One region of the Curtobacterium sp. SP.BCp genome, then DNA from elsewhere that is predicted to be linked to it. Evidence: riboswitches for the same ligand, from Rfam matches in the RefSeq annotation. Region 1 holds a riboswitch; the other holds the start of a gene.

The links. Region 1 has a riboswitch for thiamine pyrophosphate ahead of ACRQ4C_RS05260 (ECF transporter S component). Riboswitches for the same ligand answer to the same signal wherever they lie in the genome.
Region 2: another riboswitch for thiamine pyrophosphate. It lies ahead of thiM (hydroxyethylthiazole kinase); the one in region 1 lies ahead of ACRQ4C_RS05260 (ECF transporter S component).

Annotation. Positions count from the first base shown of each region.
Region 1 covers NZ_CP194338.1:1,053,449-1,061,283, reverse strand. The annotation lists gene ACRQ4C_RS05270 (energy-coupling factor transporter transmembrane component T family protein) at 1-479, opposite strand, end outside; gene ACRQ4C_RS05265 (ABC transporter ATP-binding protein) at 476-2,014, opposite strand; gene ACRQ4C_RS05260 (ECF transporter S component) at 2,011-2,658, opposite strand; TPP riboswitch at 2,653-2,762, opposite strand; gene ACRQ4C_RS05255 (hypothetical protein) at 2,922-3,245, opposite strand; gene glgX (glycogen debranching protein GlgX) at 3,376-5,583, shown strand; gene treY (malto-oligosyltrehalose synthase) at 5,580-7,835, shown strand, end outside.
Region 2 covers NZ_CP194338.1:1,439,479-1,447,313, reverse strand. The annotation lists gene ACRQ4C_RS07070 (GntR family transcriptional regulator) at 133-774, shown strand; gene ACRQ4C_RS07065 (MFS transporter) at 771-2,030, shown strand; gene ACRQ4C_RS07060 (NUDIX domain-containing protein) at 2,303-3,247, opposite strand; TPP riboswitch at 3,316-3,410, shown strand; gene thiM (hydroxyethylthiazole kinase) at 3,399-4,292, shown strand; gene thiE (thiamine phosphate synthase) at 4,289-5,005, shown strand; gene thiD (bifunctional hydroxymethylpyrimidine kinase/phosphomethylpyrimidine kinase) at 5,002-6,453, shown strand; gene ACRQ4C_RS07040 (metallophosphoesterase family protein) at 6,494-6,997, opposite strand; gene ACRQ4C_RS07035 (MarR family winged helix-turn-helix transcriptional regulator) at 6,994-7,467, opposite strand; gene ACRQ4C_RS07030 (VOC family protein) at 7,634-7,835, opposite strand, start outside.

The DNA.
Region 1 (7,835 bases):
GGCAGCCGGAGCACCTGGGCGAGGCCGTCCGCGAGGTCGGTGGGGTCGGCCTGGATGAAGAGCACGACGCCGGGCAGTCCGATCGCGAGCACCCGGAGCGCGGTCGCGAGCGCGAGCGTCAGGGAGCCGTCGGTCACGTGCGCGAAGCCGAGGTCGAACCACTCACGTCCGGAGGGTCGGCCGTACAGCGCGATGCTGAGCGCCGTGAGTGGGACCGCGAGGAGCACGGGCGACGTCCGGAGCAGCAGCGTGCGTGGTGGGATGCGGAGGAGCGGCAGCAGCGCGAGCTCGAGGGCGAGGGCGACGGCCGCGGACACGACGTCGAGGCTCAGGACGAGGAACACCCCGAGGCCGAGGACCCCCAGGAGCGAGGCGACGGGCTGGACGCCGCGGATCCCGCGGGCGGCGGGTGGCGGCAGGGGCCGGCCGGGAGGCACGGGTCGCGTCCGGCGTGCGGGCGCGGTCGACGGGGCGGTCACCGCGGCACCCCCTGTGCCGTCGCGGCCGTCGCGTCGTCGGACCGCGCGGCCGAGACCCTGGTCACGCCGTCGGCGGCGAGCACCACCTCGTCGGCGTCGAGCGCCCGGACGAGGTCGCGGTCGTGCGTCACCGCGACGATCGCGGTACCCGCGTCGGCGAGCGCACCGAGGTGCTGCACGACGGACTCCCACGTGGCGCGGTCCTGACCGGACGTCGGCTCATCGAGGACGACGACCGGCGGACTGCTCGCGACGACCGCGGCGATCGCGAGCCGCCGTTGCTCGCCGCCGGACAGGGTGAACGGGTTCGCGTCCGCGAGCTGGGCGAGGCCGAACTCGTCGAGCAGCTCGGCGACCCGTTCGTCGACGCCGTCCTGGTCGAGGGCTCGTGGGCCGGCGGCGAGTTCCTCGCGGACGGTCCGTGCGACGAACTGGTGCTCGGGGTCCTGGAACACCGTGCCGATCCGCGCCGCGAGGGCCCGGCTCGACCACGCGTGCGGGGCGGTGCCGGCGCCGGCGTCCCCGGCGAGCTCCGGTGCGGCCGTCAGCGTGCCGTCCGTGGGCCGGAGGAGTCCGGCGAGCGTCAGGCCGAGCGTCGACTTGCCGATGCCGTTCGGCCCCGTGACGGCGACGACGTTCCCGGACCGCACCGCGAGGTCGATGCCCCTCCCGACGGGCTGTCGCCGGCCGCGCGCCGTCCCGAGGCGTGCGGCGCGGAGGAGTTCCGTCGCGGTTCCGGGACGGTCGTGCCGGGCGCTCCCCCGGCCGGGCTCGGCACCGGGCACCCACACCCCGGCAGCGGTCAGCGCGGCTCCGTGCCTCGCGAGCACCGTGTCGGGAGCCCCGTCCGCGACCACCCCACCGCCCGGTTCGAGCAGCACGAGCCGGTCGACGAGGTCGAGCCAGGTGCCGATCCGGTGCTCGACGACCAGGAGGGTCGCCCCGGTGGCGTCGAGCAGGGAACGGACGGCGGCGTGGACCTGCTCGACGCCGGACGGGTCGAGGTTGGCGCAGGGTTCGTCGAGCACGAGGGCGCCGGGTTGCATGGCGAGCACCCCGGCCAGAGCGAGTCGCTGCCGCTGCCCGCCGGAGAGCTGCGCGGTGCTGCGGTCGAGCGGCAGGTCGAGGCCGACGACCTCCAAGGCGTCCCGGACACGTTCCCAGGTCTCCGCGCGCGGCACGCCGGCGTTCTCGCAGCCGAACGCCACGTCGTCGCCGATGCGCGACATGACCGTGTGCGCCTCGGGGTCCTGCATGACGAGGCCGACCCGGCCGCGGGCGTCGCGCGGGTCGGTGCCGTCGACGAGCAGGGTCCCCTCCACCTCGGCGGCGGTGTCGTCGGTCGCGTCGGGCTCGTCCGGGAGCACGGCGGCCACGGCTCGGAGGAGCGTGGACTTCCCGGCGCCGGACGGTCCGACGACCGCCACCCGTTCGCCGGGCTCGACGACGAGGTCGACGCCGCGGACCGCCCACTCGGCGCGTTCCGGGTACCGCCAGCCCCAGCCCGCGAAGGCGATCCGGGTGCCGCTGGTCACCGGTCGGCGCGCCGGTTGTGCTCGCGTCCGGCGGCGAAGGACGACAGCACACCGGTGCGGGCGAGTGCCCGGACCAGGAACCACGAGCCGACCCCGGCGATCACCGCGCCGGAGATGACCGCACAGACGATGTAGACGACCTTGAACCCGAGCGCGTAGCCGGGGTACCAGAGGATCGAGTCGTTGATGCCGAGGGCGAGGCCGGCGGCGGCCCCGGCGAGCGCGACGACCGGCAGGCGGTACACGCGGTACAGGAACAGTGCCAGGACCAGTTCGGCGCCGAGGCCCTGCACGAGTCCGGCCTCGAGCGTGCCCCAGCCCCACTGGGTACCGAAGAGGGCCTCGACGGACGCGGCGACGATCTCGCCGTAGAGCGCGGCGCCGGGCTTCCGGACGACGATGGCGACGACGGGCCCGGCGAGCAGCCAGACACCGCCGAACAGCGCCTGGGTGCCCGGGAGCACGAGCTTCATGGCCGCGCTGAGTGGCTCGTAGGGGAACTCCCAGACCTTGAAGACGACGCCGAGCGCGACGGCGAGGACGCTCGCCACGACGATGTCGACGACCCGCCAGCGCAGCGAGCGCCTGGGGGCCGGGACCGTCTGGCCGGTGGACGGAACGGTTGACTGGATGCGCGAAGGCATGGTGGTGACTCCTCCCTGCGCCGGCATGATCCGGATCAGGTTCGACGGTCGGAGCGCCGTTCGCTCCCTCTCAGCCCGGTGACCGGACTCCCGTGTGTGTGCCAGCAGTGTACTGCGCGCTGCGCTCGCGTTGCGCGTGGTGCGCATGAGACGGCCTGGCGCGGCCCGCTCAGCGGTGACGCGCCAGCGGCACGCGGGCCGCGCCGACCGAGCCTGCGAGGGAGGGGTGGCGGGCCCGCCACGTGCCTCCAGGCCGTCGTCCGCTACTTCTTGAGGACCCGCACCAGCTTGCGGAGGACCGTGCCGGTCACCCAGATCACCGGGATGCTCACCGCGAGCAGGGAGATGAGGTTCGGCTCGAACTCGAGGTCCTTGCCGGGGCGGCGGACGTAGGCGCCGACCGGGATCGAGGTGCCGCCACCGCCACCGCCGCCGCCGTTCTCGTCGTCCCCGCCGCCGCCGAAGCCGAACCAGGCGATGGAGACCGGGATGAGCGTCTGGTCGCCGACCTCGACGGGCTCCCCGTAGTTCGTGCTGACCCCGGCGGGGCGCACCTTGTCTGCGATCTGCGTCACGATGTTGGCCATGCGCGCGAGGCTACTCGGCGCTCCCTCCACAGGCGGGCGAGCACGGGGTGTTCATCCACCGCTGGGGCTTGTCTGCGGACGTGGAGGGGTGGCGCCGATATGTTGGCGCAACCCACACCTGGAGGACCGCTTGCACACCTGGCCCGGCAACCCGTACCCGCTCGGCGCGACCTACGACGGCAGCGGCACGAACTTCGCCCTGTTCAGCGAGACCGCGGACCGCGTGGAGCTCTGCCTCTTCGACGAGGACGGCACCGAGGAGTGCGTCGACCTCGTCGAGGTGGACGCCTACGTGTGGCACGCCTACCTGCCGAACATCGGGCCGGGGCAGGAGTACGGCTTCCGCGTGCACGGCCCGTACGACCCCGCGAACGGCCTGCGCGCGAACCCGAACAAGCTGCTGCTCGACCCGTACGCGAAGGCGACGAGCGGCGACATCGACTGGGACCAGGCGCTGTTCTCGTACACGTTCGGCGACCCGGACTCCACGGACGACCAGGACTCGGCGCCGCACATGATGAAGGGCGTCGTGATCAACCCGTTCTTCGACTGGCAGGGCGACCGCGCACCGCGGATCCCCTACGGCGAGACGGTGATCTACGAGGCACACGTCAAGGGGCTCACCGAGACCCACCCGGACGTGCCCGAGGAGCAGCGCGGCACGTACGCGGGCGTCGCGCACCCGGCCGTGATCGCGCACCTGCAGCGCCTCGGGGTGACCACGCTCGAACTCATGCCCGTGCACCAGTTCGTGAACGACTCGACCCTGCAGGAGAAGGGGCTGTCGAACTACTGGGGCTACAACACCATCGGGTTCTTCGCGCCGCACTCGCACTACTCGTCCTCGGGCGACCGCGGGCAGCAGGTGCAGGAGTTCAAGGCGATGGTGCGCGAACTGCACCGCGCGGGCATCGAGGTCGTCCTCGACGTGGTCTACAACCACACGGCAGAGGGCAACCACCTCGGCCCGACGCTGTCCTTCCGCGGGATCGACAACGCCGCCTACTACCGCCTCGTCGAGGACGACAAGCGGTACTACATGGACACCACGGGCACGGGCAACTCGCTCAACGTCGGGCACCCGCACTCGCTGCAGCTCATCATGGACTCCCTGCGGTACTGGGTGACGGAGATGCACGTCGACGGCTTCCGCTTCGACCTCGCGGCCGCCCTCGCGCGGGAGTTCTACGAGGTCGACCGGCTCGCGGCGTTCTTCGAACTGGTCCAGCAGGACCCGATCGTCTCGCAGGTGAAGCTCATCGCCGAGCCGTGGGACGTCGGTCCCGGCGGCTACCAGGTCGGCAACTTCCCGCCGCAGTGGTCGGAGTGGAACGGCAAGTACCGCGACACCGTCCGTGACTTCTGGCGCGGGGAGCCCTCGACGCTCGGCGAGTTCGCGTCGCGGATCTCCGGCTCGGCAGACCTCTACGAGCACGACGGCCGGACGCCCAAGGCGAGCATCAACTTCATCACCGCGCACGACGGCTTCACGCTGTACGACCTCGTCGCCTACAACGAGAAGCACAACGAGGCCAACGGCGAGGACAACAACGACGGCGAGAGCCACAACCGGTCGTGGAACTCCGGGGTCGAGGGTCCGACCGACGACCCGGAGATCACCGCGCTGCGGCTCCAGCGGCGGCGGAACTTCCTCGCGACGCTGCTGCTCAGCCAGGGCGTGCCGATGATCGCGCACGGCGACGAACTCGGGCGCACGCAGTCCGGCAACAACAACGTGTACGCACAGGACTCCGCGATCAGCTGGATCGACTGGGAGCACGCCGACGACGACCTCGTCCAGTTCACGGCCGACGTCGTGAAGCTGCGGCACGACCACCCGACCTTCCGACGGACGCGCTACTTCAACGGGCGCCCGGTCCGCCGGGGTGAGGGCGAACCGCTCCCCGACGTGGTCTGGCTGACCCCCTCCGGCGAGGCGATGGACCCGGAGGACTGGGACTCGGGCTTCGGCAAGAGCGTCGGCATGTACCTCAACGGCGACGGCATCCGTGGCCGCGACGCCCGTGGTGAACGCGTGAGCGACGTCGCGTTCATCACGTACTTCAACGCGCACGACGGCGTCGTCACGTTCACCCTGCCGCCGGAGGAGTACGCGCCCGGCTGGACGGTCCGCATCGACACGGCCGACCCTGGCGCCCGCGAAGAGGTCCTCGACGCCGGCACCGCGCTCGACGTGCCCGCACGGTCGATGATCGTCCTCCGCGAAGAGCCCGACCACGAGGTCCGGACCACCCCGGTCGACGCGACCTCCACCGAGCCGAGCACCCCGAAGAACCCGGCCGGAGCCCCCGCGCCGTCCGACGAAGGAACCCGATGAGCGCCAGGCGCGTCCCCACCTCGACCTACCGACTCCAGATCACGCCCGACTTCGACCTGTCGCGTGCGCGGGAGGTCGTCGACTACGTGCACGACCTCGGCGCGGACTGGCTGTACCTGTCGCCCGTGCTCCAGGCGGAGCCCGGTTCGCAGCACGGCTACGACGTGGTGGACCACACCCGCGTCGACGTCGAGCGTGGCGGTGACGAGGCCTTCCGTGCGCTGGCGGAGGCCGCGCACGCGGCGGGGCTCGGCGTGCTCGTCGACGTCGTCCCGAACCACGTCGGGGTCGCCACCCCGTCGGCGAACCCGTGGTGGTGGTCGCTGCTCGAGCAGGGGCAGGGCTCACCGGTCGCGTGGGCGTTCGACGTCGACTGGGAGGCCGCCGACGGTCGCATCCGGGTGCCGGTGCTCGACGACCGGCTGCTCGACGCCGTCGAACTCCGTGACGACCGGCTGTACGTCGGCGAGACCGCGTACCCGACCGCGCCGGGCACGGTGCACGCGGGCGACTCCGTCGCGGACGTGCACGCCCGGCAGCACTACGAGTTCGTGCACTGGAAGCGCGCCGACCACGAGCTGAACTACCGCCGGTTCTTCGCGGTGAACACGTTGGCGGCGATCCGGGTCGAGGAGCCGGAGGTCTTCGCCGCGTCGCACGGCGTGATCGGTGGGTGGTTCCGGGACGGCCTCGTGGACGGTCTGCGCATCGACCACCCGGACGGCCTGTACGACCCGGCCGGGTACCTCGACGACCTCGCCGGCCTGACCGGCGGCGCCTACACGCTCGTCGAGAAGATCCTCGAGCCCGGTGAGGAGCTGCCGGCGTCGTGGCCGGTCGACGGCACGACGGGCTACGACGCCCTCGGGGTGGTCGACCGCGTGTTCGTGGACCCCGCCGGGCAGGAGGCCCTGACCGCCGCGTCGGGCGCCGAACCGACCGACTGGCAGCAGCTCACGCACGACACCCGGCGCGGCATCGCCGACGGCATCCTCGGGAGCGAGGTCCGACGCCTCGCGCGGCTGCTCGCCCCGACGACCGAGGGCCTCCCCGAGGACCGCGTCGTCGACGCACTGGCCGAGGTCATCGCGTCCTTCGACGTCTACCGGACCTACCTGCCCGAGGGCGGGCACCACCTCATCGACGCGCTCGAGGGCGCTGCCGAGGCACGTCCGGACCTCGACGACGTGATCGACCGGATCGCGCCGACCCTCATCGACCCCGACTCCGCCGCTGCGGTGCGCCTGCAACAGACCTCCGGCATGGTGATGGCGAAGGGCGTCGAGGACACCGCGTTCTACCGCACCTCCCGCCTGACGAGCCTGAGCGAGGTCGGCGGCGACCCGAGCGTGTTCGCGGTGTCGGTCGCGGACTTCCACCGGGCGCAGCGTGATCGTCTCGGCAGCTGGCCTCACACGATGACGACGTTGACCACGCACGACACGAAACGGAGCGAGGACACCCGCGCCCGCATCGCCGTGCTCGCCGAGATCGCGGACGAGTGGTCGTCGACCCTCGACCGGCTGCAGTCCCTCGCCCCGCTCGAGGACGCGGTGCTCGCCGACCTGCTCTGGCAAGCGATCGTAGGAGCACGGCCGGCCAGCCGTGAGCGTCTGCACGCCTACGCCGAGAAGGCGTCGCGCGAGGCCGGCGACAGCACCACCTGGACGGAGCCGGACGAGGACTTCGAGCGTCGGATGCACGCGCTCGTCGACGCGGCGTTCGACGACCCGGCCGTGGTCGCGGTGCTCGACGCACTGGACGAGCGGATCGACCTGGCCGGCTGGTCGAACGGCCTCGGCGCCAAGCTCGTGCAGCTCACCGCACCGGGGGTCCCGGACGTCTACCAGGGCACGGAGACGTGGGACCGCTCCCTCGTCGACCCCGACAACCGTCGACCCGTCGACTACGCCGAGCGCCGCCACACGCTCGCGACCCTCGACGGGCCGGAGGAGTCCGGGCCCGAGCAGCTGCCAGCGATCGGGCTCGACGGTGCCGCGAAGGTGCTCGTCACGAGCCGCGCACTCCGGCTCCGCCGCGACCACCCGGAGCTGTTCACCCGGTACCTCGGTCTCGAGGCCAGTGGCGTCGCCGCCGACCACGTGCTCGCGTTCGACCGCGGCGGCGCCGTCACCATCGCGACGCGCCTGCCGATCGGCCTCGAGCGCGTCGGTGGCTGGGGTGACACCCTGGTGCACGCGGCCCCCGTGGAGCGCGTGGACCTGCTGACCGGGAGGCGCGTGCCGGCTTCC
Region 2 (7,835 bases), 390 kb from region 1:
GTCGACGTTGACGTTGGCCGCCAGCGTATCCGTGCCGCCTGCCCGCTGGAGTGATCCGACGCACGACGTCACGGGAACGTCACGTCGAGGAAATGCATGCAGCGTTGCATGCAAAGCGTAGGATCGTTCGTCGTGGAAGCCTCGATCAGCACCGCAGCAGCGTCGGACCGCGCCTACGACCACGTGAAGCGCGCCGTCATCCGCGGCGACCTGCCCGGCGGGACCGCGATCAGCGAGAACGCGCTCTGCCAGGAGATCGGCGTGTCCCGGACACCGGTCCACGAGGCGTTCCTGCGGCTCGCGGCCGAGGGCCTCATCACCCTGGAGTCCCGGAAGGGAGCCGTCGTCCGCCCGATGTCCCCGAACGAGGCAGCCGACGTGCTCGAGATGCGGGAGGCGATCGAGTCCACCGCGGCGACCCGGGTGGTCACCGACGGCCGGGCGGCGGAGCTCGTCCCCGTCCTCCGGTCGATGTTGACGGAGCAGCAGGAGGCGGTCGCCGCGGGGGACGTCGACCGGTTCGTCGAGGTGGACGCCGAGTTCCACGGCGCGGTCATCGGCGCCTCGCGGAACGGGATCGCGGTGATGTTCGCGCAGACCCTGCGGGACCGCCAGCAACGACTCCGCCACCACCTCATGCGGCTCCGGCCCGAACAGCTGCAGGCGTCGCTCGACGACCACCACGCCCTCGCCGCCGCGATCGAGGCCGGTGACGCCGCCCGGTACGCCGAGGTCCTGCGCGCCCACGTCGCGTCGCACCGGGGCGCCCTGTGAGCGCGGCCGACGCCACCACCGGCAGCGTGCCCACCACCGGCTCGGTCGCGCTGCCGCGGACGCGCAGCCGCGTCCTGCCGTGGGTGGCCGCCTGGGGTGCCGTGTTCGTGTGCTCGTGGGGAGGCAACCAGTTCTCGCCGCTGCTGCTCATGTACGAAGAGCGGCAGCACTACTCGTCCGTGCTCGTGAACGTGTTCCTCGGGGTCTACGTCCTCGGACTCGCGCCGGCGCTGCTCGTCGCCGGGTCGCTGTCCGACCGGCACGGCCGCCGCCCGCTCCTGCTCGTGGGCATCGGCACCGCCGTCGTCGGGAGCGGGCTCCTGGCGCTCGGGCCGTTCAGTCCCGCGTTCCTCGCCGCCGGGAGGCTCTTCTCCGGCGCCACGGTCGGCATCGCGATGGCGGTCGGCAACAGCTGGGTGAAGGAGCTCTCGCAGGGCCGCTTCGACCCCCGCGCCGACTCCGGCTCGGGGGCCCGACGGGCGTCGCTCGCGTTCACCCTCGGATCCGCGTCGGGAGCACTCGTCGCCGGGGTCATCGCCCAGTGGGGGCCGATCCCCGAGGTCCTGCCGTTCCTCGTGCACATCGCGGTCGCCCTGCCGTTCGCCATCATCGTCTGGCGGACCCCGGAGACGAACACCGTCGGAGGCCTCCCGGGTCCCTGGTGGCGCCAGCTGCGCATCCCGAGCGCCGGCCACCGCCGCTTCACGCGCGTCGTGCTCGTCGCGGCGCCGTGGATCTTCGGCTCGGCGGCGATCGGCTACGGCTACCTGCCGACGCAGCTCGCCGACGCGACCGGCACGTGGGGGCTCGTGTTCGCCACCGCAGCGACCGTGATCGCCCTCGGCGTCTCCAGCGCGGTGCAGCCGATCGCGAAGCGCGTGCACTCCGTGACCTCCGCGCGGGGCCTCGCCGTGGCGGTGGCACTCATGACGGTCGGCATCGCGGTCGTCGCCCTCGCGATCGCCCTGCAGTCCGTGTGGATCGGTCTCGGCGCGAACGTCGTCATCGGCGTGGGCATCGGCCTCGCGCTCGTGTCGTCACTGCTCGAGGTCCAGCGGATCGCCGGCACGCGCGACCTCGCCGGGCTGACCGGCGTCTTCTACGCCGCGGCGTACGCCGGCTTCCTCGCGCCCGCCGTGATCGCGGCGGTCGCCGGGTTCGTGGCCGTCCCGGTCGTCCTCGCCGTGGTCGTCGCGCTCGGCGTGGTCTCGTGGGTCGCGATCGCGGTGTCGTCCGGGAGGCACATCCCGGCCTGAGCGCGCCGCCCCTCGTCCGACGGTGGGTCGCCGAGTGCGGGCAGGTGCGGTGCGACGGGACGTTCCGTTCCGCGAGTGGCCGATCCGGTGCACGATCCCCGACGTTCGCGAACCGGATCGGCCAACGCGCAGACCCAAGTCGCGTCCGCGGCCGTGCTGAGCCCTCCGGACGGCGCGCCCCGTGTCGAGAGTCCGCACGGTTGGACGTCGCGCGGCGCGGAAAGCGCGGCCGGACAGCAGGACGGGTCAGTGCGGCAGGTCAGTGCGGCACGTCAGCGCGGCAGCGCGTCGCGTAGCCATGCCGGGCCGCGCACGCCGGCGCCGAGCGCCTCGACCCGGGAGCGCAGCTCCCGGTCCGCCGTGACGACGAGCACGGGCGCGTCGTTGTCAGCGAGTGCCTGCTGGGTGGCGGCGACGATCGCGTCGTCACCCGACGCCGCTGCCCGCACCACGTCGACGGGGCGGGGGGACGTGTCGGGGGCGAGCCGTGCCTCCCGGGCGTCGCCCTCCAGCACCACCGTCCAGCGCGGCCACCAGTGGGCGAACGGGAGGTCGAGCTCGGCCGAGGCGACGCCGTCCGCGGCGAGCGCCCTGACGCCGTCGACCAGCCGGGCGGCGGCGCGGGCGCGGTCCTTCCACCAACCGTCGGGTCGGCTGCCGACGACGTTGGCGGCGTCGACCACGACCCGGGGCGAGGTGTCGAGGGACGCGCGGAGCGCCGGCCAGGAGGCACCGAAGCCGGGGTGGAGCGGGAGGTCCGCGACCTCGCCGACGGGGATCCAGGACAACGCGAGGCTCTCACGGTCGGCGATCACCGGTTCGAACTGCCGGGAGGCGCGTCCGACGACGGTCGTGTAGGTCCAGAACCCGAGGTCGAGGACCGCGGTGTGTCGGAGGTCGATGCCCTCCTCGGGGACACCTGCCTCTTCGGCGGACTCGCGGAGGGCGCCCGAGACCGCGTCCTCGCCCTGGTGCCGGGCGCCGCCGGGGATGCCCCAGGTGCCGCCGTGGTGGCTCCACTCGACGCGGTGCTGGAGGAGCACGCGTCCGGAGCCGTCGTCGACCAGGAGGCCCGCCGCGCCGAAGCGTCCCCACGCCTTGGTGCCGTCGGGGCCGATCGCCCACGCATCACCGGGGTCGCGGGGGCCCGGCGGCGGCCCGGGCGGCGTGGTGCCGTCCACACCGGGGAGGCGGTTCACACCAGGGACGTCGGGCACCGGTCCACCTTCCCACACACGGCTGTCCGTGTGACCGCCGTGGGTCACGGAGCGTCGTGTACGGTGACGATCGAGACACGGGGTGCCGCGACCGCGGCTGAGATCACACCCGTCGAACCTGCTCGAGCTCGTACTCGCGAAGGGATCGTCCATGCGCACTGCTGCGCCCGTACCCACCACCGCTGCGCCGGACCTCGTGCTCCGGTGCGCCGACCTGCTCGAGGCCGTCCGTGCCCGCGCCCCGCTCGTCCAGTGCGTCACGAACACCGTGGTGCAGAACGTGACGGCGAACGTGCTCCTCGCGGTCGGGGCCTCCCCCGCCATGGTCGACGTACGCACCGAGGCCGGTCCGTTCGCCCGGGTCGCCGACGCGCTGCTCGTGAACACCGGCACACCGCACGAGGAGACCCGTGACGCCGCCGTCGAGGCGGCGACCGCGGCCGTCGACGCCGGGACGCCGTGGGTGCTCGACCCCGTGGCGGTCGGGGCGCTCCCCGTCCGGACCGCGCTCGCGCACGAGCTGCTGGCCCTGCGGCCGACCGTCCTGCGGGGCAACGCCTCGGAGGTGCTCGCCCTGCTCGACGGCGCGGCCGGAGGCCGAGGGACCGACGCGACGGCCACCACGGACGACGCGAGGGCCGCTGCGAGAGCGTCGGCCGGGAGGCGCGTGGGCGCCGTGGCGGTGTCCGGTCCGGTCGACCTGGTGGTCGCCCCGGACGGGACCGTCGTGCGGGTCGCGAACGGGACGGACCTGCTGACCCGGATCACCGGCGGCGGGTGCGCGCTCGGTGCGGTGGTCGCCGCGTTCGCGTCGGTCACCGCCGACCCCGGCGACGCCGCCGTGGCCGCGACCGTGGCGTACACGGTGGCGGCCGAGCTGGCCGCCCGGGACGCCGGTGGTCCGGGGACGTTCCAGCCGCTGTTCCTCGACCGGCTCGCGTCCCTCACACCGGAGGACCTCGTGGAACGCTCCCGCGTGTCCACCGAGGACGGCACGGGCACGGCGGACTCCACCCCTGCCGTGCCGGCTCGGAGCGAGCGGTGACCGCGGCTGCTCGCACGGCGGGAGACGGCCTCGGCGTGTACCTCGTGACGGACACGGAACTGGCCGGACGGCACGGCCTCGGCGTCCTCGGTGTGGTCCGGGCCGCGGTCGCCGCCGGGGTCCGCACCGTGCAGGTGCGGGACAAGCATGCCTCGGCGCGAGGCCTCACGGGATTGGCGGCCGCCGTGGCCGATGCGGTGGGCGACCGGGCGACGGTGGTGGTGGACGACCGGCTCGACGTCGTGCTCGCCGCGCGGCACGCCGGACACCGCGTCGCGGGCGTGCACCTCGGCCAGTCCGACGTGCCGGTGACCGCCGCGCGTGCCCTGCTCGGACCGGCGGCCCACGTGGGCCTGACCGCGAACACGCCGGAGCACCTCGCGGCCGTCGCTGCCCTGCCGGCCGGGACGGTCGACCTGCTCGGTGTGGGCGTCGTCCACCCCACCACGACGAAGCCCGACCACCCCGCGCCGCTCGGCGTCGACGGGTTCGCCCGGATCGCCGCCGTCACCGGGCTGCCGTGCGTCGCGATCGGCGGCGTCACCCTCGACGACGTCGCGCCGCTCCGCGCCGCCGGAGCGGCGGGGGTGGCCGTCGTCTCCGGCATCTGCGCGGCTGCCGACCCCGGGGCGGCCGCTGCCGCGTACGTGACCGCCTGGCGGACCGGAGCTGACCGGCCGGGTGCACCGCGCCTCCAGGGCGGTGTCCGGTGAGCGTCCCACGGGTCCTGTCGATCGCGGGGACCGACCCGACGGGCGGCGCCGGACTGCAGGCGGACCTCAAGGCGATCGCCGCCCACGACGGCTACGGCATGGGCGTCGTGACCGCGCTCGTCGCGCAGAACACCACCGGCGTGCGCGCCGTCCACCTCCCGGCGACGACGTTCCTGCGCGAGCAGCTCGACGCGGTGTCGGACGACGTGACGATCGACGCGGTCAAGGTCGGGATGCTCGGGACGGCCGAGGTCGTGTCGACGGTCACGTCATGGCTCGCCGAGCACCGACCGCCGGTCGTCGTGGTGGACCCGGTGATGGTGGCGACGAGCGGCGACCGACTGCTGTCCGTCGACGCCGAGGCCGCGCTCACCGACCTCTTCGCGCACGCCGACCTGCTCACGCCGAACCGGGCGGAGCTCGGGGTGCTCGCCGACCTGGCGCGGCGGACGACCGGCGCGGGGGCCACCGCCGACGGCGACGCTGCGCCGGACGACGCAGCCCTGGTGGCCCGGACCTGGGACGTACTCGTGCTCGCGAAGGGCGGGCACGACGACGGCCCGACGTCCGACGACGTACTGGTGTCCCCGGACGGGAGCTCGCGAGTCTTCCGCGGACCGCGGATCCGAACGGCGAACACCCACGGCACCGGCTGCTCCCTGTCGAGCGCGATCGCCACGCTCACCGCACGGCACGGTGACTGGGAGCTCGCGGTCGGGGCAGCCAAACGGTGGCTCACGACCGCGCTCGAGCACGCCGACGCGCTCGACGTCGGCGCCGGGAACGGCCCCGTCGACCACGGTGCCGCGACGCGGGCCGCGCTGCCGCCCGTCCCGTGGACCCGGACGTGGTGGGAGGACGTCGCCGACGTCCGCGAGGCGACCCTGGCCGGGGAGTTCCTCCGTCGTCTGGCCGACGGGACGCTGCCGCCCCCCGTGTTCGACGCGTACCTCGCGCAGGACGTGCACTACCTCCGGACGTACGAACGCCACCTCAGAACCCTGGCCGACCGGTCGTCCGGCGCGGCCGCGACGTTCTGGCGCACCGCCGCCGACGGGTGTGCCGCCGAGGCGCGGGACCTGCACCACCGACGCCTCGGGGACGCGCACGCCGACGATCCGGTGCACCCCGTGTGCGCCGGCTACCTGGCGCACCTGCAGGCCGCGGCGGACTGCGGCTCGACGGCCGTGCTCGCGGCCGCCGTGCTGCCCTGCTTCCGGGTGTACGCCTGGGTCGGGACGCGGCTGGGCGTCGCGCCCGAGGGGCACCCGTACGCGGACTGGGTCTCGGCGTACGGCGACCCGGGCTTCGCCGCGGCGAGCGCCGAGGCCACCGAGCAGGTGGAACGCCTGGCCGCCGTGGCGACCGCCGAGGAGCGAGGGCGCATGGCGCGTGCCCACCGTCGGTCGACCGTGTGGGAGGAGGCGTTCTTCCGGATGGCGCTGTGACCGCCGAGGGGCAGTCGCCGCCGTGCGACCGCTGCGTGCGTCAGCGCGGGGGCAGCCGGACGAGCTCGACGGTCAGGTCGCTGCCGTCGACCGTCCCACGCATCCACGTGTGGTCCGGTTGGCGACGGCGGTCCGTCGGCGAACCGGGGTTGAGCAGGCGGAGTCCGGTGTCGGCGACCGAGTCCCAGGGGATGTGCGAGTGGCCGAAGACGAGCACGTCGACGTCCGGGAAGGCGGCGGCGGCGCGGCGTTCCCGTCCGGTCGCGGCGCCCGTCTCGTGCACGGCCGCGAAGCGGAGGTCCTCGACGGTGAAGCGGGCCTCGAGCGGGAGCCGGTCGTCGAACTCCGGGCCGTCGTTGTTGCCGCGGACCCCGACGAACCGACGCGACCGGCCGGCGACGGCGTCGAGCGTCGCGAGGTCCACCCAGTCCCCCGCGTGCACGACGAGGTCGGCGGCGTCGACGTCGCCCCAGAGCGCGGCCGGGAGGTCCTTCGCGCGCTTCGGCAGGTGGGTGTCGGACAGCAGGACGAACGAGGTCGTCACGACGCGGCGCCGCGGGCCGGCATCGGAAGACCGGCCTCGTCCGCGGTGCCGAGGCGTTCGAGCAGGCCGGCGAGCAGGGCGATGTCGTCGTCGGACCAGTCGGCGAGGCGTTCCTCGAGGGCGTCGCGGTGCAGCCGGACGGACCGCTCGAGTGCCGCGCAGCCGGCCTCGGTCGCGATCAGCGGCTTCGCGTTGCCGGTACCACCGTCGGTCGTCCGCACCAGTCCCGCCGCGAGGAGCCCCGAGAGCTGCCGGGAGATCGTCGACCGGTTGAGTCGGAGGTAGCGGGCGATGTCGATGGCCATGCAGCCGGGGTGCTCGACGACGAAGTCCACGAGCGACTGGTCCACGACGCTGAGCACCTCGTCCGACCCGCGCGCCCGGATGCTGGCCCGCCTCGTGATGCGGGAGAGCTCGGTGTAGGCGCGTCCGACGTCGGCGTTCCGGACATCGGACCTCGGGTGGTCCATGGTGGCTCCTGCCTGTCGAGGGCCGTCTCGCACCGGCTCGTCCCGGTACCTTGCGGTCAGAGGATACCGATCGGTCGCTGACCGGACTGCCAGACCCGCCGAATGCCAGACCCGCCGAATGCCAGACCCGGCCGACTGCCGGCCCCCGACTGCACGGCCCGCCGGGTCAGCTGCCGGCTGCCGCGGCCTGGAGCGCCGCGATGTCGAGCTTCTGCATCCGCATCATGGCCTCGTACACGCGGGCGTTCGCGGCGGGGTCGCCCGAACCGGTCATGAGCTCGCCCATCATCGACGGGGTGACCTGCCACGCCACACCCCAGCGGTCGAAGAGCCAGCCGCACATCGACGGCCGTCCGCCGTCGGCGAGC